4 regions of the Pseudoalteromonas sp. SD03 genome follow, and region 2 is predicted to be linked to each of the others. Evidence: predicted binding sites of a transcription regulator. Region 2 holds the regulator's gene; each other region holds the start of a gene.
The links. Region 2 encodes LexA, which represses DNA repair genes until DNA is damaged. Its sites were predicted from a motif close to TACTGTATNNNNATACAGTA; they were not measured.

Region 1 (5,585 bases), 840 kb from region 2:
TATGGTTGCCGGTATTTATTTCATGAAAGATCTGCTGCTGTATATTTTTACCAAGTTAGTGGTTTCAGTAAGAAGTAAAACCGTTTTATCGCTTGCCTTTGCAATAGCTGCTGCGTTTTTATCAGCTTTTTTAGATGCCCTAACTGTAATGGCGGTTGTTATTGCGGTGGCCATGGGCTTTTATAGTATTTATCACAAGGTGGCCTCAGGAAAAGATTTTATTAGTGAGCACGATATTAACGATGATAACCAAGTAAAAGAGGTAAACCGTCAAGAGCTTGAAGAGTTTCGTGCTTTTTTACGTAATTTACTCATGCATGCCTCGATTGGGACCGCACTTGGCGGCGTGTGTACTATGGTTGGTGAACCACAAAATTTAATTATTGCAGAGCGAGCAAGTTGGCTATTTGGAGAGTTCTTTTTAAGAATGCTGCCCGTTTCTTTACCCGTGCTTTTTGCGGGCTTATTAACAACCTTTTTATTAGAAAAAACAAAAACCTTTGGCTATGGGGCAAAACTGCCAGAAACAATTCATGCTATTTTAAAAAACCATGCACAAACACTTGATAAAAAACGCACCAAACGCGATAGAGTGAACCTCACAATTCAAGCACTTATCGCTATCTGGTTAATTACTGGCTTAGCGTTACATTTAGCAACCGTGGGCTTAATTGGTTTATCGGTAATTATTTTAGCCACGTCGTCGGCCGGCATAATAGAAGAGCACCAACTCGGTAAAGCCTTTGAAGAGGCCCTCCCCTTCACTGCACTACTTTGTGTATTTTTTAGTGTGGTTGCAGTAATCATCGATCAACAACTCTTTACCCCTGTGATTACTTGGGTACTAACATTTGAAGGGCACTTACAATTGGTGATGTTTTTTATCGCTAATGGATTGCTTTCAATGGTCAGTGATAATGTATTTGTCGGCACTGTATATATAAATGAAGTTGCTGCAGCTCTAAAAGCAGGTCAAATAACTCGAGACCAATTTGATTTACTTGCAGTGGCGATAAACACCGGCACAAACTTACCCAGCGTGGCCACCCCTAATGGTCAAGCTGCTTTCTTATTCTTACTTACATCAACACTAGCTCCCGTGTTACGCCTATCTTACGGTCGAATGGTGTATATGGCTTTACCTTACACTTTTGTGCTTACCTTTGTTGGGTTAAGCGCGACTTATTTTGGCTTGAGTGAAATAACCAGTTTGTTTTATGACTGGGGGATAATACAACACCACATCCCTGTAGCGAATTCTGGGCATTAAGAGCTTCCCCGACTTTGAGGAGCTAGGAAATTTCATAGCTCCTCACTTTTTCCCTTTTACTTGCTCCGCTGTTTATCCTACGTCATAATCTAAGCCCTTATTTAAATACGGATTTGTTATGAACTGGCTTGCTAATCTAAGTACTCAACGTACACCTTGGTTATTATTCAGTGGGATTGTTTTTCTGCTTGAAGTCATCGCGCTCTTTTTTCAATACAACATGGGATTAGCACCGTGCATTATGTGTATTTACCAACGCACCGCGGTATTAGGCTTACTTTTTGCCGGTATTATTGGCGCCAGTAAACCAAACAACCTCGTAGTCCGTATTGTCGCTTATACAGTGTGGGGGGTTTCAAGTGTATGGGGGTTACTAATAGCTCGTGAGCACATTGAAATGCAAACAACCACTGACCCCTTCGCATTTAGCTGTGAGTTTGAGCCAAATTTTCCAGAGTTTATGCCATTACATCATTGGATACCGCAATTTTTTGAGGCAACCGGTGATTGCGGAAACATAGATTGGCAATTTGCAGGCTTAAGTATGCCAGCATGGATGGAAGTTATTTTTGTATTGTTTACCGCCACACTTATTGCGTTAGTGGCCAGTCGATTAATCTCTAAAAAGTCACTTTAATATGTTTACTTTTTTTTCAAGCCACGTTGACGAACTTAAACACTTAAAAGTTCGTCAAAGACAAACCGTTATTGCGATCTCGTTAAGTATGCTCTCTCCTAGTGACAGAGTGTTAATGCGTATTGTAAAGCTTATGCTGCTAAGCCCATTTTTTTTAATATTTACCCTTTTTGAAGGATGGCTACTCGTGCCCTTTTTGATTGTGGCTGGTTTAAGCTACCCGCTACTAACCGCCCCCGTAGATGTTAATTTTGCTAAAAAGCACCTTGGTGCTGCCTTAAAACAGTTTAATCAGGGCGCATAGCGCCCTTTTAAGTTAAAACGCCACCTTTCCATCAAGTTTGGCTAGCATTTTTTTACCCACCCCTTTTACTTTAGCTAGATCTTCAAGTGATGAGAAATCACCATTTGTTTCTCTATAATCGATAATTGCCTGTGCTTTTTTCTTGCCAACACCTGGTAACTTAATTAACTGTTTTAAATCAGCAGTATTAATATTAACCACGGCTGATTGCATCTGCTCTGATAGCATATCGCTTTGCGCAAAGGTGCTACTCATAGGTAATAAACATAAAGCAGCGGCTAATGAGATGATTTTAATTAATTTCATACTATTTCCTTTTGTGTTCTTACATGAACATTCGTTGATTATTTACACCCAGCACTTTTACATAACGTTGTGGTTACTAAGTACTAACGGTAACAATCACTCCTTGCGACTCCTTTACTGCAACGCGTTATAAAGTGACTTAATAAATAAAGTAGAGTTACTCTTTATTGTCAACCAAGCTGCAGATAAACTAAGGCTAAAGCTTGCAAAACCACGCGCAAGCTTGTACTGTATATAAAAACAGTAATCTAATGATTTAAATTAATCATATTGCCACGTAAGTAAGCAGGAGAAATCATGGCTGTTGTTGTTAAATATGTTGTAGAACGAAACGGAGTCGAGCGCATGACGTTTACTACTAAAAAAGAAGCTGATGCCTATGACAAAATGCTCGATATTGCCGAGTCACTAGAACTCATGCTTGAAAAAGTAGATGTGCCACTAAGTGAACAACAGGTTGAGTCGCTCGCGCTGGAGATTGCAAAAAGTAAAGACGACTTTATGGCCGTACTTAAAGGTGGTAAAGAAGTACCCACTAAAGCTAAAAAAACAAAGTCAGATAACGTTGCGGATATAAAAGATAAAGCAGCGAGTTAGTACTTTCAAAAGCTCAATAGTAATTATTAAAAAACTGAATTCGGTATTCGAATTCAGTTTTTTTATGCCTTTAAATAATAATAGCTAAAGGTCAGCTAAAGCTAATAAAAAATGCCAACCAGTTAAACTGATTGGCATTTATAAAAACCAACACTTTACGTTAGCTAATCAGTTACAATGACGATTCAACTTCATCAAACAGATCAGTAATTTCTTTTTTCGGTTCAGCTGTCACAAGGCTTCCTACCACAATAGCAATACTCGCTAAAATGAAGCCTGGGACGATTTCATAAATTACACTGCTTAAGCTCTCACCATTAATGGTAATAGGCGCATAAATCCATACAAGCACTGTTAAAGCACCAACAACCATACCGCTAATAGCCCCTTTTAAGTTCATACGTTTCCAGTAAAGGCTAAACAAGACAAGTGGACCAAATGCAGCACCAAAACCAGCCCATGCGTTACTAACTAAATCAAGTATTGAACTATTACGGTCATACGCTAGGTAAATAGCAAATAACGCAACCAGTATTACGCTAATACGCCCTACTAACACCAGCTCAGTTTGCGAGGCATCGCGGTTTAAGTAAATCTTGTAGAAGTCTTCAGTAAGCGAGCTTGAACACACCAATAATTGCGATGAAATCGTACTCATAATCGCAGCTAAAATAGCAGCCAGTAGGAAACCAGCAATTAATGGGTGGAAAATAAGTTCAGCTAATACTAAGAAAATGGTCTCTTTATCGGCAATTGGCATTTGGTTTTCAATCATAAAGGCAGCACCAAATAAACCGGTAAATACCGCACCAATCGCAGATAGTGTCATCCAAGACATTCCAATACGACGCATAGTTGGCATTTCTTTTACTGAGCGAATAGACATAAAGCGAACAATAATATGTGGCTGACCAAAGTAGCCTAAGCCCCAAGCCATCGCTGAAATAATAGCAATGGTAGAACCACCAGCAAACCAATCAAGCATATTCAATGAATGGATTTCACTGGCTTTTGGTGAACTTAACAACTGCTGGTAATTTGCATTTGCTAAAGTATCCATAAATGGCTGATCAAGCATCATATAAGTAGCGATAGGTACTGCAAGCAAGGAGATAAACATAATACAACCTTGCACGAAGTCTGTTAGGCTAACCGCTAAAAAGCCACCAAATAAGGTGTAAACAACAACCACACCTGTGGTGATGTATAAACCCATTTCGTAACTCATCTGAAATGAATTTTCAAATAACTTACCACCGGCGACAACGCCTGATGAAGTATACAAAGTAAAGAACACAATAATAACAATTGCAGAGATCACACGAAGGATATTCTTGTTATCATCAAAACGATTTGCAAAATAATCAGGGATGGTAATAGAGTCATTTGCTTTTTCAGTATAAACACGCAGTCTTGGGGCGACTAAGAAATAGTTTGCCCATGCGCCTAACACTAAGCCAATAGCAATCCAAACCTTGCTAAGCCCAAACAAGTACATTGCGCCAGGTAGGCCCATAAGTAACCAACCACTCATGTCTGATGCACCCGCTGATAAGGCAGCAACACTGGGGGCTAAATTACGACCACCTAGCATATACCCTGATATATCGCTGGTAGATTGCTTATATGCGTATAGTCCTATTCCCAGCATTACAATAAAATATAATGCCAGTGAAATAATCATTCCTGTTTCCAAATTTGCCTCCACTTAAATAAGTAATAACAGGCTTTTAATCCAAATAATGACTCTTGAAATCTTATAATTAAGACAGTATTGGAATAAAAGCTTTCTACTGAACTATAACACGGTAATTGCTAATAACTCCAACCCGCTCATTTAAGTAGATAAAAAACCATCGGTTAGCTCACTTTTGCAACAAATAAAATGAAAAACAATAAAATTAGATTAAGAAATACCAAACCAACCATAGTATTTTATTAATAATGTTCATTTTACCGATGCTATTTTGAATGTTTTCCAATATATTATTACAATGTTAATCAATTTCTACTCTTTCGGAATCTTATATGTATTTTTACGCTGCTCGGCAACCTATTTTAGATCGCAATAAAGAACTAATTGGCTATGAGCTTTTATTTCGTGATGGAGTTGATAACGTATTTCCAAATATTGACGGCGATGAAGCCACGTCTCGACTGATTGAAGGCAGTCAATTTAACTTTGGCTTAGAAGATTTAACTGATAATAAACCCGCTTATATTAACTTTACCTTAGACACCTTGTTAAAAGGCTACCCAACCCTTTTAAACAAAGATGGGGTGGTAATTGAAATACTCGAAACCGTCCAGCCAGGTAAACGCTTATTGGCAATTGTTAAAGACCTAAAAGAAAAAGGCTATACGCTAGCGCTAGATGACTATGCACATCAACCTGTATGGCGGCACTTTTATCCGTTTATCGATATTATTAAAGTCGACTTTTTAACTTGTGATATTGAAAACGTTAAAAC
Region 2 (5,585 bases):
ATGCAACTTGCGTCAGGTTGAATTGTTGGTTCATGTCAAAATGACCTTTTAGTGTATTTTTACAGGTTTTATAGTAGGTCATAAAGACCCATCTTGTAAAGCGAGTTAATTTAACCTTTTGAATATTATAGGTTTAATTGGTTGGCACACTCTGTGTAATGCTAAATGCAAGCAGTTAGTTATTACATAGGAAATAAACATGTTATCCGATAAAACCATACAAATAGTTAAAAGCACGGTGCCATTGCTTGCAGAGGCAGGTACGGTCGTAACCGATCATTTTTACAAGCGCATGTTTAGTCATAATCCCGAGCTTAAACATATTTTTAATATGACTAATCAAGAAACGGGTCGTCAGCAATTTGCATTATTTAATGCGTTGGCTGCGTACGCGCAAAATATTGATAATTTAGCCGTGTTAAAAGAGGCGCTAGCGCGAATTAATCATAAGCATACCAGCTTAAATATTTTACCTGAGCATTATCCTATTGTGGGCGCACATTTAATCGGTACGTTAAAAGAGCTTATTCCTGAGCAGTTTACTGCCGATGTTGAATATGCGTGGCGCGAAGCCTACGGTGTACTTGCTGATATTTGTATTACCGAAGAAGCGGCATTGTATGCGCACAGTAAAAACAACCATGGTGGCTGGGCAGGCACGCGCCAGTTTGAAATTACTGATAAACATATTGAATCTGAATTCGTAACTAGTTTTACGCTGACACCTGTGGATGGTAAAGCAGTTATTACCTACAAGCCAGGACAGTACATTGGCATTAAAGTTAAGCCTGAGGGCGCAGAATATGAAGAGATCCGCCAGTATTCTATTTCGCAAAAGAGCAATGCTAAAAACTATCGTATTAGCGTTAAAAAAGAGTGCCAACCAAAGCCTGGCGTGGTGTCTAATTATTTACACTCACTAGAGCAAGGCGCACGAGTAGAGTTATACCCGCCAGCGGGAGATTTCATTTTAAAAAATGAGGCAACTCCAGTGGTACTTATTTCAGCAGGCGTTGGCCAAACCCCGATGATGGCGATGCTGCAAACGCTACTTAGTGGTGATAAAAATCAAGCGATTAGTTATTTGCACGCGTGTGAAAACAGCCGCGAATTTTCATTTAAAGGGTATTTAGCGCAGCAAACGGCAATGCATCCACAGCTAAAAACATTTACTTGGTTTAATCAAGGTGGCGAGGAGTGTGATTTCACTGGGCTAATGGATTTATCGGTGCTTGAGGCATCATTACCTATTAGCGAAGGGGCATTTTATTTGTGTGGACCAGCATCATTTATGGCTTACGTAAAAGGCCAGCTACTTGATTTAGGTGTGCAAAGCTCAAACATTCACTACGAAATATTTGGACCACACCAAGCGTTATAGGTTAATTAAAAGCGTGTGTTACACGCTTTTAATTTAAACTTACAGCTTTTTACTATTTGTGTTAGCAGCATAAGCTTGTTGTTGCCAAGCATTAAATAGCTTTTGTTGTTTAGCTGAAATTTTTAAACCATACGTTTTTTGCATGTAAGCGTACGCATCGGCAATGCGTTTACGTGCATGAACAGGCGGTTCAACAACACGTTGTTTAAAATTAACTTTAACCTCACAGCGACCATATTGCGTCGCGTTTTGGGCTAACATGCCAAAGCGGTAGTTTGAGCGATCGGCGTTAATTTCACCAATTGCAGGGGCTAAATTGTTTATATCGGCTTCCATCAAGCGAAACTTAGCGCTAACTTTGCGGCAGTTTTTACGCCCACCATCTTGCCAACATTGTAACTGGTGACCAAATTCCCATGCAGGGACAATATGTTCCCATTCAATTCGCAGGGCACGTTGATTTACTTTGCCTGAGCGGGTTAGTGTGTTGCGAGGCACGTAGCCACAATGGGTAGGGTCGGGTACCAACTTTTTGCCTTGTTTTTTTATATCGCAACCACAATAAATACTTTTAGCGTTTTCGGGAAGGGTATTAATTAAGTGCTTTTTGGCACTCGAAAACCGCGTAAATTGTTCGCCCATTGCTGAAAAACAAGCACAGCAAGCCAACAAAGCTAAAATAAACCGAATCATATCCATCACATACGTGAACTACAGGAGCGGCTAGTTTAAGGCCTAGAATAAAAAAGTAAACTGCCGCCGGCATGCTTTAATTTTAATTTGCGTATTTTGTGTAGGGCGTTTTTTAGGAGTAAATAGTGGGCAATATTCAGAGGCTAACGCTAAAAACGCGTTAATGCAGTGATTCCTGCGTTGTTGATTTGGTATAACGGTAAAACTGCGTTAAAGTTTGCAATGAGATTAATAGAGGGTAAAAACGAGATAATGTCGGAAATTCAATTTTTAAATGTAGATCTAGAGCTTGAGTCAAAGCAAGATATTAGCGTATTAGTTGCTGATTTAAAAAAGGTCGCAACTATTTTACATTATGATAAAGACGAATACCGTCAACTTGCTCGCATTGAGGTTGCAGGTGAAATAACCACGCCAGATAAAGCGATTAATCACTTGTGTGAGTTAATCGAGTCGTGTTCACGCAATGCATTAAAGCAATGGTTGAGTTGTTCACGCAGAACTTTCGATATTGGGTTTGAGTCTGGCACTTCGCCAAAATGCTTTAACCAAGCCTTACATGCAGATACCTTGTTACGTATATCTGCAATTGGTGCAGGCGTAGAAATTACTATTTACCCTTTCGAAAAGTAATTTAATTTCAACCTTGGTTAATTGACTTACTAGCCTTTTCGCTCTACTACGGCTGCGGTCATACGTGATACGCAGCAAAGCTCATTGCGGCTATTGGTTATTTTAATATCCCAAACCGAGCTGCGCTTGCCGATATGATAAGCTCTCGCTGTGGCCGTTAATGTGCCATTGCGTGATGCCTTTAAATGACTTGCACTGATCTCTTGGCCAACACAATAAAACCGATTGAAATCAACCACAAAATTAGCGGCATAACTTGCTACTGTTTCAGCAAGCACCACATTTGCACCACCATGAACGATACCCATAGGGTTATGATGCTCTGGAATTGCCGGCATAGTTGCCACTAAGTAGTCATCACCAATTTCACTGATTTCTATTCCCATGGTTTTCATGAGTGTCCCTTGGCCTGTAATACCTTGATCTAATTGCTTACAAAACTCTAATGTAATCGGTTGATGCCAAATACTCATGCTAGCTCCTTGGATAAGTAATTGAGAATTAAAATTTATTAATATGATAATGCGTTGCTAATAATTACATTTATCACCCTGCTTTTAAAGTAGGTTATTGTTTGATGATAACGGCATATAAGGCATTAATTTATATTTGCGATTTTTAAATAACTGTATATACTCACAGTTAATTGTACTGTATGGAAAACCAGTTGTATGCGACCATTAACGAAACGCCAAGCGCAAATACTCGAACTCATTAAAGTGTTTATTAAAGACACTGGTATGCCTCCTACACGTGCCGAAATTGCACAAACACTGGGTTTTAAAAGTGCGAATGCTGCAGAAGAACACTTAAAAGCACTGGCCAAAAAAGGTGTGATTAAAATGAAGCCAGGCGCGAGTCGGGGCATTCAGCTTGTTGAAGAAGAGGAGCCAGAGCAGTTAGGCTTACCTTTAATTGGCAGGGTGGCTGCCGGTGAGCCTATATTGGCGCAACAGCATGTAGAAAGCCACTGTAAAATTGACCCTTTAATGTTTAAACCTGCGGCCGATTTTTTATTGCGTGTTAACGGTATGAGTATGAAAGACATTGGTATTATGGATGGTGATTTACTTGCTGTGCATAAAACCCAAGTTGCCGAAAATGGACAAGTTATTGTTGCCCGTGTTGACGACGATGTAACCGTGAAGCGTTTAGAAAAAGCGGGCAGAAAAGTACTCTTACATGCTGAAAATGATGAGTTTTCAGCTATTGAGGTCGATTTAGAAAATGAGTCGTTCAATATTGAAGGCTTAGCGGTAGGTGTTATTCGTAACGCTGACTGGATGTAGTATTAAAGCATAATTTAGCGCTTAATAGTGATTAGGCGCTGGGTTTGTTAGCAGCACAATGTCTAACTTATCAAATGTATGACTATATGTTGTTAAGTGCTTCTCCTATCATAAATAAAATCACTAAATACTTTATAAATAAACAAATTTACTCTGCTTTTTTAAGTTAACAATTTTTTATATTTCTATCCTGTAATTTCAATACACCCCTTACTAAACCTGACTCTTAGATTAATTGCCTGACTAGTTGCTATTTTTTTAGCTGCGCATTTTAAAAAATACACCTTGTTTATTTTTCATACTCACCTTGCTTATTGTTTATTTTTTAACTAGTTATTAAAGAGCTGGAATAAAAATAACTCACAGCTTAGTCGTTTTGAGAACACACATTTACTAAATCCAGCACCCTTATAAAAAATAAAAATAACGAATAGGCGTTTAAGCCGTATGCCTCTTCGCTTTGCGTCAGCAATAGCATCAAAGGAGCCGTCACATGGGTAAGCTGAGTTCTTCCTTGTGGCTTATATTGTTTGTTTTTTCGCAGAATGTGCTTGCTAATAGCCAATATAATATGCGTAAAGGCGTAACCGATATAAGTAATAATGTATACCAACTGCACATGACTATTTTTTTAATATGTTGTGTGATTGGGGTGATCGTGTTTGCCATTATGTTTTGGGCACTCATTCATCATCGCAAATCTAAAGGGGCTGTCCCTGCCCAATTCCATGAAAGCACCAAAGTAGAAATACTGTGGACTGCGATCCCTTTTGTCATATTAATTGTTATGGCCATTCCTGCGACTAAAACCTTAATTGCCATGGAGGATGCCAGCAAAGCTGATCTCACCATTAAAATTACAGGCTCACAGTGGAAGTGGCATTACGAGTATATGGGGGAGGACGTTGAGTTTTATTCCATGCTAGCTACACCTCAAAATGAAATAACCAACCTTGCTGATAAAAACCCGAATTATTTACTCGAGGTCGATAAACCGCTGGTACTACCAATTAATCAAAAAGTACGTTTTTTAATGACTTCAGATGATGTTATTCACTCATGGTGGGTGCCTGACTTTGCCGTTAAAAAAGATGCAAACCCTGGGTTTATTAATGAAACATGGACCAATATTAATGAGGTTGGTACTTACCGTGGGCAGTGTGCAGAGCTTTGCGGTAAAGATCATGGTTTTATGCCTGTTGTGGTAGAAGCTAAAACTGAAGAAGACTTCAAAACGTGGTTAGCAGAGGCTAAACAAGCCAAGCAAAAAGCAGCTGCAGCAGACGCTGCGTTATTAGACCAAGTTGTACCAAAAGAAGAGCTGATGGCGCTTGGTGAGCAGGTTTATATGGCGAGCTGCGCGGCGTGCCATCAGCCAACAGGATTAGGCTTGCCGGGTGTTTTTCCGGCTCTTAAAGGCAGCCCAATAGTCATAGGTGATATCAAAGGGCATATAGATATTTTGCTCCACGGTAAACCAGGTACGGCTATGCAGTCTTTCGCAAAGCAATTATCAATCAAGCAAATAGCAGCTGTTATTACCTATAAACGCAACGCGTGGGGTAATGACACTGGTGATGTAATTCAAC
Region 3 (5,585 bases), 330 kb from region 2:
ATTACTTAAGTGTCACCGATTACCGTAAGCTTATTTAGGGTCTGTTGATCTTTCAAGGTTAAATTTGCAGCAGTCTGTTTGGTATTTAGGCAAGGCAGAGCCTATGTGGTGTGGTTATTCCCCATAAATAGGCGATAACGCAGCATCAATGCCAAACAGGCGCTGCCCGAAGGGTTCTGCCTAGGGGCGATTTACTCTTTGTTGCTCGGTTTTTACTTAGCCCACTAGGTTACAAACCTCGCGTCGCGATTAAACCGCCCCTAATTTGAACAAATTGTAATCCGCAAAGGTCAACAGACCCTGGCTTATTCGCCCTGAGGGTAACGCGCTACTAAGCCTTGATATACCTGTTTTGCAAAATCTACATGCTCAGTATCAAGGCTTTTAACTACTTCAACTAAGTGTTCGTTATCTTCTTTGCCATGCCACACTTTAATGTAGCTACCCTCTTTGTAACCATGATCCTGACGGAAGAAGTTCAGCGTATTTTTACCCACATAGCCACGATATAAATCATCAATATCCATACCGATTTGTGCCATACAACCGGCAAAAGCAGCCGCGTTAAAGGTTTTATTGGCAACCGCACTGGCTGCTAATAATTCAAGCGTTTGTTTAAAATCATCACCTTGCTGTGGGGCGCTCATTTGAGTTTGTAGCTGTGTTGCTATTTGCTCGTAGCTGGTCTCACCGTCGATACGTAGCGATAAACCAAAATGAAAAATATCAACCAGCTCTAAAATTACTTGTTCAGTATCTGGCGTTTGTTTTTTCCACCATTTCCAACCGTAATGATCCAGCATTTCTGCACATTCAACCCAAATAGCTCTATACCATTCAAAGCCTTGACTAAACCATTGCTCATGTACTTTGGTATTCATGGCATTTTGCATTTCTAGCATAACAACTAGTTTGTTTAAATTCGCAGACATATTGGTTCCACTGTTGGATTTATAATTAGGGTAATAATACAGATAATATAACTTAACGACCAGCCGAAAACTCATGCCACGAGTTGATCAGATCAACAAAGTCTTCAAAACCACAACCACTGCTTAAATCATTCTCTTCCAGCATGAGTTCGTCATCTTGGTAGGCTAATATATCTTCGTTATCTTGATGCAGCGCATGTGCTTCGAATAATGCTTCATCTTTAGAAAGGATCAGATCAATTTCTTGGCCTTTAAGTGTTACCGGCTCAAAGCTTGAACTCACCGAGCTAATAAGTGCCTGCACCATCGCCACTTTATCTTTGCCTATTTCTTCATTTAACCAGCGGCCTATAATCGCGTGCTCGCTGCTAATTTTAATTCTTAACCCACTAATAGGATCGCGAATGAATTGGTATTCCATAACTTTATTCCAGTACTGCTAATACAACAGATTATAACCTAATCAGCTATGAATAATGAAAGCCAGATACAAAAATAGCGCCATAAGGCGCTATTAAAGTATGCTCACTATAGCTAACTATAGCTAACCGCCTGAGCGATAGCGGGCAGCATCAATAATTGCCCATAAATGGAATACGGCTCCAACAATGGCTGGAACAACTAAAAACCATAACGCGTAGCCGCCAAAAACCAAAATGGCAAACACCAGCGCCGCTAAAATACGACCCTGAACCAACTGCCCTAAACCTGGGAAAAAAATATTACATAGAGCGGCGATTACATTTCCGCCAGAACCTTGTTGAGACATACTAACCTCTGTAGTTTAATTAATTTTGTATTTGTACTTATTATTTATACTTACACACTTTATGCCAATTTATTAAGGCTTACAAATCATACAGTTAAATTATTACGAATTTATCAGTTTAGTATTTTTTGCCAAAAATAAGTCAAATTAGCAATTTTAAATAGCTATTTTAGTTACTTGCTCAGTTTATACTGTTAACTATTCAACAACTTAAATACGTATTTTATAAATAGCTGTTTATAAAAACAGTATTTTATTTAGCCTAACAAAAACACCTGTTATACTGCTCTCATTATTGATTAAAAAGGCGTAACGATGGACGTTTCAGAATTACTCGATGGCTTAAATGATAAACAACGCGATGCCGTTGCAGCGCCATTACAAAACATGCTGGTATTAGCAGGAGCAGGTTCAGGTAAAACTCGAGTATTGGTTCATCGTATTGCCTGGTTAATGCAAGTAGAACAAGCCTCTGCCTATAGTATTTTTGCGGTAACCTTTACTAATAAAGCCGCTAAAGAAATGCGCTCACGAGTTGAAGAGACATTAAAAGCACCTGTAGGCGGCATGTGGATTGGTACTTTCCATGGTTTATCGCACCGAATTTTGCGTGCACATCATCGTGAAGCAAACTTACCAGAAGCCTTTCAAATTTTAGACTCTGACGATCAGCTTCGTATGATCAAGCGCTTATTAAAATCGATGAATATTGATGATAAAAAATGGCCGGCAAAGCAGTTTGGTTGGTACATAAGCGCTAAAAAAGATGAAGCTCTGCGCCCTAAAGATATTCAGGCATACGATATTAACGAGCAAATGATGCTGCGTGTTTACGCGGCCTATCAAGAAGCTTGTGATAGAGCGGGCCTAGTTGATTTTGCAGAAATATTACTACGTAGCTATGAGGTTCTTAAAAATAACCCAACCTTGCTGCGTCATTATCAGCAGCGCTTTGCGCACATGCTTGTAGACGAGTTTCAAGATACCAATACTATTCAGTATGCGTGGTTAAAACTACTTGCGGGCGATACCAGCAGCATCATGATTGTAGGCGATGATGACCAAAGTATTTATGGTTGGCGCGGCGCAAAAATAGAAAACATTAAACGCTTTTTAACCGATTTCGACGCAGAGACGATTCGCCTTGAGCAAAATTACCGCTCGACTGCCACTATTCTTAAAGCCTCAAACGCGTTAATTCAAAATAACTCCGAGCGAATGGGTAAAAGTTTATGGACCGACGGTAACGACGGTGAACCTATTTCTATTTATGCTGCTTTTAATGAGCTAGATGAAGCGCGCTTTGTGAGTAGCAAATTACGTAGCTGGCTTAATGCGGGTAATGCACTTCAAGATGCGGCTATTTTATATCGTAGTAATGCGCAATCGCGGGTACTTGAAGAAGCAATGCTACAAGAAGGTTTAAAATACCGAATTTATGGCGGTATGCGATTCTTCGAACGGCAAGAAATTAAAGATGCTCTTTCATACTTACGCTTAGTGGGTAACCGCCAAGATGATGCGGCATTTGAGCGTGTTATTAATACGCCCGCCCGCGGCATTGGCGATAAAACATTAAGCCATATACGTGACTGCGCTCGCGCTGAATCTTTGCCGCTTTGGTATGCTGCTAAAGCCATTGTAGAGCAACAGCATTTATCGGGTCGCGCTTCTGGAGCTGTTGCCAAGTTTGTTGAGTTAATTGAACATATTGAAGATAAGATTAGTGACTTAACGCTGCACGAGCAGGCTAAATATGCCATTCAAACCTCAGGGTTAATGGCAATGTATCAGGCTGAAAAAGGTGAAAAAGGCCGTGCTCGGGTTGAAAACTTAGAAGAATTAATTAGCGCCTGCGATCAATATGAACTCCCTGAAGAGGAAGAATTCAGTTCACCACTACAAGGCTTTTTAGCCTACACCTCGCTTGAATCAGGTGAAGGGCAAGCTGATGAACATGAAGATGCGGTACAAATGATGACGCTTCACTCAGCTAAAGGCTTAGAGTTTCCGCTGGTATTTATGGTCGGTGTTGAAGAGGGCATGTTCCCATCACAACAAAGTAATGAAGAAACGGGCCGTTTAGAAGAAGAACGCCGCCTTTGTTATGTAGGTATGACCCGTGCTATGGATAAACTGTATATAAGCCACGCAGAAAGCCGCCGTTTATATGGTCAAGAAAAATACCACAGCCCATCGCGTTTTTTACGTGAAATACCCGAAGACTGCGTAGAAGAAATTCGCATTAAAACCCAGGTTTCTCGCCCGCCAGCAGCTGGTCGCTTTAGTGCATCGGTTAGCCATGCCGCCTTTGAAGAAAGCGGGTTTAATTTAGGTCAACGGGTGCTACATGCAAAATTTGGCATTGGTACGGTGCTTAATTACGAAGGCAGTGGCGCACAATCGCGAGTACAAGTTAACTTTGACGACTTAGGTAGTAAGTGGTTAGTAACAGCTTATGCAAGACTACAAGCCGTTTAACCGCGTTATAGAGCATCTGCAACAGCAGCTAACGAATGCTAAACATCGTCAGTTACTGTTGCTTACAGGCGATAAAAATTGGTGTTATGAGCAATGCACTCAGCTACTTGCTCAATTACAGCAACCCTCTTTTGTTCTTTCTAAAAACACAAATTTAGTTAATGCACATTGGCCAGAGCATACCCATCAAATTTTAGGGCAAGAGTGCGCCCATTCTGTTTATGATGGCTACAGTGGACTGGTGCCAGATAAACTAGCAGCCTTAGCGGGCGTAGTTCAAGCGGGTGGCTTTTTAATTGTATTACTTCCACCACTCGAATCACTTGAACATTGGTGCGATCCTGCGCTGCCATTATTTCAATCATTTGGACAAGCGCATCAATACAGCTTTTTTAATCAACGTTTAAAGCACTTACTGAGCAGCGCCTCTTTGTTACATTTTAATCAACAAGATGGCTGGGTTACTCTTGCCGACATTGATTCATCAGCAGGTACAATAGATTTTACCGAGCAACAACAATGTGTTGAATTAATAAAAAAAACCGCGCACGGACGGGCAAATAGACCATTATTGATTAATGCTGATCGAGGACGGGGGAAATCAGCGGCATTAGGGATTGCCGCAAGCGAGCTCAGCGATAAAAAAATTCTCATCAGCTCTATGCAATTTCGCGCATTGCACAGCAGCTTTAAACATTTAGCAAACGCACTTAATTTGGAGTATCAAGCAGGCAATAAATGTATTGCAAACATGCAATATATTGCACCTGATCAGCTACTTAACGAACAGCCTGAGTGTGACTTGCTATTAATTGATGAAGCGGCAGCAATCCCTGTTCCAATGCTCATAAAACTACTCCACCTTTATCCTCGCGTGGTATTTTCAAGCACCATGGTTGGCTATGAAGGCAATGGTCGCGGCTATATTCTAAAGTTTACTCGCTACATTAAAACGCATTTTAAAAATATGCGCAGTATGACTCTTGAGCAGCCTATTCGCTTTGCAAAGCAGGACCCATTAGAGCAGCACATTCGCACGTTATTAGCCTTAGATGCTGAACATCACAGCCTCACCTTACACTCTACCCCTCTGCAATTTAAGCAGTTACAGGCACATCAACTTGCTAGTAACGAGTCACTACTTTATCAAGTGATTGGGTTGCTAACGCTGGCACATTATCAAACCAGTGTGAATGATTTACGCCACTTACTAGACGCCACTAAACAACATGTATTTGTTTGCCAACAAGGTGATAATATTCTCGGTGTCTGTTTAATTGCGATTGAAGGTGGGTTTAATGCCGCCATGAGCAATGAAATAGCACAAGGAAAGCGCAGGCCTCAAGGTCACTTAATGGCACAAACGTTAGCACAATTGAGTTTTAATGCTGATGTTTTAAAAC
Region 4 (5,585 bases), 1.2 Mb from region 2:
CTCCACACTAATTGTTATTGCATTTGGCCCCACTTAACTTAGCCTAAGAAAAGTGGTGGAGGGAGCTGGATTCGAACCAGCGAAGGCTGAGCCGTCAGATTTACAGTCTGATCCCTTTGGCCGCTCGGGAACCCCTCCAATGCAACGCGGCAGATAATAGCAAACTTCTTATTTAAGTAAAGAAAAAAGCTAAAGAAAATTCAAATTTAGCCGATAAATACTTATTAATTAGTTAAATAGGCTAAAGTCTATGCAGATTGGTGATTTGTTAATCACGGAGAGCCAGTTAAAAACGAGGCTTAACGAAAGTGTGCACGAAAACCGCCGAGGCGAGTTTGCACTTTTATTAGCAATGCTCTCTCACGATGCACTCGATTTTAGTGAATTCCACCTACCCAAAAGTGACACTAAGCATTATCAAGCTGATGAAAATGCTCTGCGTAAACAATTTGGCGCAGGTCCAAAGCAGCCATTAGCGCCAGATACCTTTAATATGTTAATTGGTAAAAATAACACAGAGCTTTTAGCAAAAATGGGAAGCGCTGTAGGGATGAGTGATATAAAGTTAACTCAGTGCTTAAAGCCTGAGCCATTTAATATTCGTGATGATAAAAACCACATTCCGCTTAACGTAATGGATAACTGTGAATTAGCGGTACGTCGACGAATCCAAAATACCAACACCGAGCTATCAAACCCTCAAATGGATGCGGTGGCATTTTATGATGATTTACAAAATGAAGCTATCCACCAGCCATTACATTTGTTTAGTGCCTAATTATATGTGTTCAATTGCTGCTTTATACATGCCATTTGATTGTAATAAACTGTGTTTATAGTAGAAAGTAACTATTGGTTTTATAAGTGCTTTATTTTAATAACTGATTTAATACAAAAAAAGCATCCAAAATTTAAATGCAATTGCTATAATGGCGCAAATGGTATGACATTAAATGCCATTATCATTAAACCAAGGTAATTAGGAACGTAATGAAGAAAACATTCACGCTGAATCATGAGAAAATCAAATACCCTCGTATGGTTGATGCTGCAAAGCATGAAGTGAAAAAATATTTGAAAAGAGAACGTAATAAAACTTTACCTGTTGATGCCGACTACTGGGCATTTGATTGTAAGTTTGGTAACACGGCTGAAGAAGCCCAAGTGGTTCACGTTGCTGAAATTAACAATCACATCAGTGAAATTGAAAAGCAAGGTTTAACTTCTTTTTACTTAGAGATTTTAGCAAGACCTGCACAGCGTCAAGATTTCGATCAAGATGATGGCGAGTAAAACGCTAATTTGCGTTTAGTGTAGTTTTTGAAAATGGGCCTTGTGGCCCATTTTTTGTAGCTGAAGTTTATACACTATGACATTTTTTGTATTTTTTATTACTGCCACAAGGGCACGTATCATTACGTTTTACTTTAATATCGGCAACCGGTGTAATCTCACCATCAAGGTACCGCCATTGTCCATCTTCTTTAATAAACCTTGAATTTTCTGCCAACTCGCAATATAAATCTTGATAAAAGTAGTGAGCTTTAAATGTAACAAATCCTGTTTCATCATTATAACCAGAGTCTAATACGGCTAAGTTTATAAAACGGCAACTATTTGCAAAATCTTTAATTTCTGAAATTGAATTTTCAGCTTGTTTTTCTTTTGCATAACTTTCACGCACAAAAACCGCGTTTTTAACAGCATAAGCACTGTAGCGTGCACGCATAAGTTGCTCTGGTGTGAGTGGCTGTTTGGTTTTTAAATGAAAAGGCTCGCAGCAATCAGCATAAGGTTGCTGACTGCCACAAAAACATAATAGGGCGTTAGAAGTCATGATAAATGTACTGTGTATTAAAACGCTAGTTTATCAAGCTTATTGCGTAAGTGAAATCTCAGGGTGAGCGCTTTTTTTGCTAAAGCAATACAACTTAGTGCGCGTATGGCTCAAGTTTAATGATAACTGCGACAGTTGTTGGTCATTTATTATATCAGTCCAGGTGATCACCGCGGCAAAATTTCCATTGTGAAGTGCAGAACTTAAAACATACTCTAAATTAACTAAATGCTTTTGACGAATAACCAGTAATTTACTGGTATCAATTGAGCATGAATCAAGTAGCGCTTTGCTCGGTACGTTATCGGGTGCTATTAACAGTGTCCATGCGTTTAGGCTGTTGTATTGGTGTAATACTTTTAATAACTCAAACGTTGCTGAAATTTCATCTTCAATTTGTACAACGTTAACACAATCTGATTGGTCATCTTGTTGATAGCTTTTAACTGTTCTTACGGTAATTGGCTGTAACATAATCTTCTCACTCACTGGGTTTTTATACAGTACATTCATACAGTAGTTTATACAGTTGTTTGGTGCAAGTGTTTTTTGCTATTTTTTTGTACAGTTATTCATCTTAAAACGCGACAGTTACTATAAATATATAAATAATCTATATATAACAATGGTTTAATTTTTATTGAAAGTTAATGCCCACAGAATTAATTTTAAGGCTGGGAGCAAATAAATACAGATGAACAGGGGGTATACAGTAGTTTAAATTAATTAAGCGTGCTTGCTTTGGCTATAAACGCTTAATTAATTTACAGATGAAATGAGTTGCTGGGCAGTGAAATTATTTTTCGCTACTAGGAGGGATCAAATGTGAAAATTGTAACTGATGAATTTGTTCATACAGGCTGGCTGCGTAGCATTGAGCATCTTTAAGTCGTTTGGTACTAATATGTTTTCGTATATCGCTCATTGCTTCTATGGCGGGTTCATAGCCTTGACTACTGGCTAAGCTAAGCCACGCAGCACCATGAAATACACTTTGCGGCACACCTTGTCCTTTTATAAAAAACAGCCCTAAATAAAACTGCGCGCGATAATTTCCTGCCATTGCTGCCAAACGCATCCATTTTGCGGCTAAGGCGCCTTGTTCATTTTTAAGGTAATAAAGGGCTTTATTTAATGTGTCTTGATCGGTGTTTTTAGAGCTCGCAAGGAGATTTGCATCGCTTGGTTGCGTTACAAAAGAAAGAATGTTGTCTAATTGTTGCTCTAAGTCTTGGCCACTTGGTGTCGTTTTGATCATGCTACTTCGTTTGTTATTTTAATCACTTAGCTAGTTTAGTATATAGCAAGGTAAAATGTCCTGTAAAAAGTTATTTTTATGCTAAAATCTCGCCACTTTTTACAACCACAAGTTTATTATGCTCGAAGCCTTATTCAAAATCCGTGCAAATGATTCTTCGGTTCGCCGTGAATGTATTGCCGGTATGACTACATTTATTACGATGGTTTATATCGTATTCGTAAACCCAGCTATGCTTGCAGAAGCCGGTATGGACCAAGGTGCTGCTTTTGTTGCCACCTGTATTGCTGCTGCAATAGGGTGTTTTATTATGGGTTTGTGGGCCAATTATCCACTGGCATTGGCACCGGGTATGGGATTAAATGCATTTTTTACCTATGGTGTTGTATTAGGTATGGGTTATAGCTGGCAAGCTGCGTTGGGTGCGGTATTTATGTCAGGGTGTATATTTTTAATTCTAAGCTTATTTAAGGTGCGAGAGTGGATTATTAATGCAATCCCTCTGGTGCTCAAGCAAGCAATAGCAACGGGTATTGGCGCATTTTTAGCTCTCATCGCACTTAAAAGTGCCGGTATTATTGTATCAAGTCCCGCAACACTGGTGCAGTTGGGTGATATTACCTCGCCTGGTCCTTTATTGGCTATTTTCAGCTTTTTTGTTATTGCTGCACTGCTTTATCGCGATTTTAAAAGTGGTGTACTGATTAGTATTTTACTAGTCACCGCGATTGCTGTGTCTATGGGGTTAGTGGAGTATCATGGTGTTATTGCAATGCCACCTTCTATCATGCCGACCTTTATGCAACTGGACTTTAGTGCCGCGTTTGAACTGTCGATGTTGAGTGTTATTTTTGCGTTTTTATTCGTTGATTTGTTTGATACCTCAGGCACGTTAGTTGCGGTAACTCAGAAGGCTGGTTTAGCAGATAAAAACGGTAATATGCCGCGTTTAGGTCGTGCATTAAGCGCCGACAGCACAGCAACCATTGCAGGTGCAATGCTCGGTACTTCAACAACCACGTCATACATTGAGTCTGTTGCAGGTGTATCTGTTGGTGGTCGAACGGGTTTGACCGCTGTGGTTGTGGGTTGCTGCTTTTTACTGATGATGTTTTTTGCGCCTTTAGCTCAAATGGTGCCTGCATACGCAACCGCGGGAGCTATTTTATATGTATCTGTATTGATGCTACAAAACTTAAAGTTTGTAAATTGGGACGACATGACTGATGCAATTCCGGTGAGTGTTGTATTATTAATGACACCGCTGACTTTCTCAATTGCACACGGTATTGCACTTGGTTTTATTTCTTATACGGCGGTAAAAGTGCTGTGTGGCAAAAAAGATCAGGTAAGCATTAGTGTTTGGATTTTAACTGCCTTGTTTATTGTTAAGTTCGCATTTTTATCTTAATGCAGGCAGCTTGTTAGAATATGTATATGTCCTAGTATGTAAACACAAAGTGGGGCAAAATCCTATTCAAAAAAAAGCCCATGCAACTGCATGGGCTTTTTTATTTAGAAAGGAATTACCATTTCTTTTTAGGTGCAAATAATACGTCTAAATCATCTTGCTCTTGTTCGTTCTTTTTCTTCAATGATGTAGCATTTGATGCCTTGAGTTCATTACTTATCGTTTCAAGGTAGCCTTCAACTTCAGCTCGTTTTGCCGTAATGTAATCGTCATTAAATGAAACACTGTTAAGTGTGGCAGCTGCTTTTTCAAAGTACTGCCTAGCAGAGCCTATCATTCCAGCTGTTTGCGCTGATAACCCACGTTTTATTTGGCTTTCAATGTTGATTCTTAGTTGTAGCTTTTCAAGGCGTTTGTCTTCTGCAATAAATACCTGGCTGTCTACTTTGCCTTTATTATGCTCAGAACGAATAATAGTGCGTAACTTTTTAATGCCTTGTATCAGCGATATCAGTTGTTTGTCGTTGCCTGGTAATACAAAGCCATCTGAACCGTCTTGAATTGGGTTTTGTAGTCGCTCTTTTGCTTCTTTTAAGCGGTTTTTTAGTCCACTACCTCCGCTTGAAATAGACACCATTTGACTGAGCGCATCATGAATTCGTCGTTGTAATATTCGCTGAGTTGCCTCTGAAAGTGGAATGTTGGCGCTATTCATTAATGCTTCTTCGGTTTCTTCAATGATTGCTTTTTGTTTTGTTAACTCTTTGCGTCGTTCAGCTTCTTGTTTTTCTTTGTGTTGCTGAACAGCACTAACCCATAGTGCAATGACTATAAGTGCAACAATTAATACAATTATAATGGAAACTATCATGTTATAATTCTCAAATTCTTAACCTTATTATCTAATCTTACATTAAATATATAAAAGGTGGGAAACTTTGCTCAGATTAACTGAAAAAAGCGTCACCATAAAGCGTTTAAATCTTAATATGTTATGTTTCGATTGCTGATAATCATTGCTACCTCAAGTTTATTTATTGTGTTAACCTGAAATTTCAACAAATTAATTGTTATATTAT

Region 1: ABZP26_RS11735 (YebG family protein) is a predicted target of LexA. The motif match lies at 2,744-2,763, and genes of this name have one in related genera.
Region 3: uvrD (DNA helicase II) is a predicted target of LexA. The motif match lies at 1,933-1,952, and genes of this name have one in related genera.
Region 4: ABZP26_RS10040 (SulA-like leucine-rich domain-containing protein) is a predicted target of LexA. The motif match lies at 2,337-2,356, and genes of this name have one in related genera.

The regions. Positions count from the first base shown of each region.
Region 1 is NZ_CP162514.1:2,506,174-2,511,758, forward strand. Features, by position in the region: gene nhaB (sodium/proton antiporter NhaB) at 1-1,270, shown strand, start outside; gene dsbB (disulfide bond formation protein DsbB) at 1,389-1,907, shown strand; gene ABZP26_RS11725 (DUF6170 family protein) at 1,909-2,211, shown strand; gene ABZP26_RS11730 (ComEA family DNA-binding protein) at 2,224-2,517, opposite strand; gene ABZP26_RS11735 (YebG family protein) at 2,815-3,114, shown strand; gene putP (sodium/proline symporter PutP) at 3,287-4,798, opposite strand; gene ABZP26_RS11745 (EAL and HDOD domain-containing protein) at 5,143-5,585, shown strand, end outside.
Region 2 is NZ_CP162514.1:3,342,930-3,348,514, reverse strand. Features, by position in the region: gene norR (nitric oxide reductase transcriptional regulator NorR) at 1-34, opposite strand, end outside; gene hmpA (NO-inducible flavohemoprotein) at 200-1,381, shown strand; gene ABZP26_RS15640 (endonuclease) at 1,421-2,074, opposite strand; gene ABZP26_RS15635 (hypothetical protein) at 2,327-2,707, shown strand; gene ABZP26_RS15630 (PaaI family thioesterase) at 2,737-3,180, opposite strand; gene lexA (transcriptional repressor LexA) at 3,379-3,996, shown strand; gene coxB (cytochrome c oxidase subunit II) at 4,490-5,585, shown strand, end outside.
Region 3 is NZ_CP162514.1:136,962-142,546, reverse strand. Features, by position in the region: gene yrfG (GMP/IMP nucleotidase) at 1-38, shown strand, start outside; gene ABZP26_RS00670 (dUTP diphosphatase) at 306-932, opposite strand; gene ABZP26_RS00665 (YacL family protein) at 985-1,353, opposite strand; gene ABZP26_RS00660 (hypothetical protein) at 1,477-1,701, opposite strand; gene uvrD (DNA helicase II) at 2,017-4,182, shown strand; gene ABZP26_RS00650 (GNAT family N-acetyltransferase) at 4,160-5,585, shown strand, end outside.
Region 4 is NZ_CP162514.1:2,167,672-2,173,256, reverse strand. Features, by position in the region: tRNA gene ABZP26_RS10065 (tRNA-Tyr) at 1-4, opposite strand, end outside; tRNA gene ABZP26_RS10060 (tRNA-Tyr) at 54-138, opposite strand; gene ABZP26_RS10055 (VC2046/SO_2500 family protein) at 251-778, shown strand; gene ABZP26_RS10050 (DUF6172 family protein) at 991-1,293, shown strand; gene ABZP26_RS10045 (YchJ family protein) at 1,361-1,837, opposite strand; gene ABZP26_RS10040 (SulA-like leucine-rich domain-containing protein) at 1,877-2,311, opposite strand; gene ABZP26_RS10035 (tetratricopeptide repeat protein) at 2,634-3,095, opposite strand; gene ABZP26_RS10030 (NCS2 family permease) at 3,214-4,506, shown strand; gene ABZP26_RS10025 (hypothetical protein) at 4,622-5,377, opposite strand.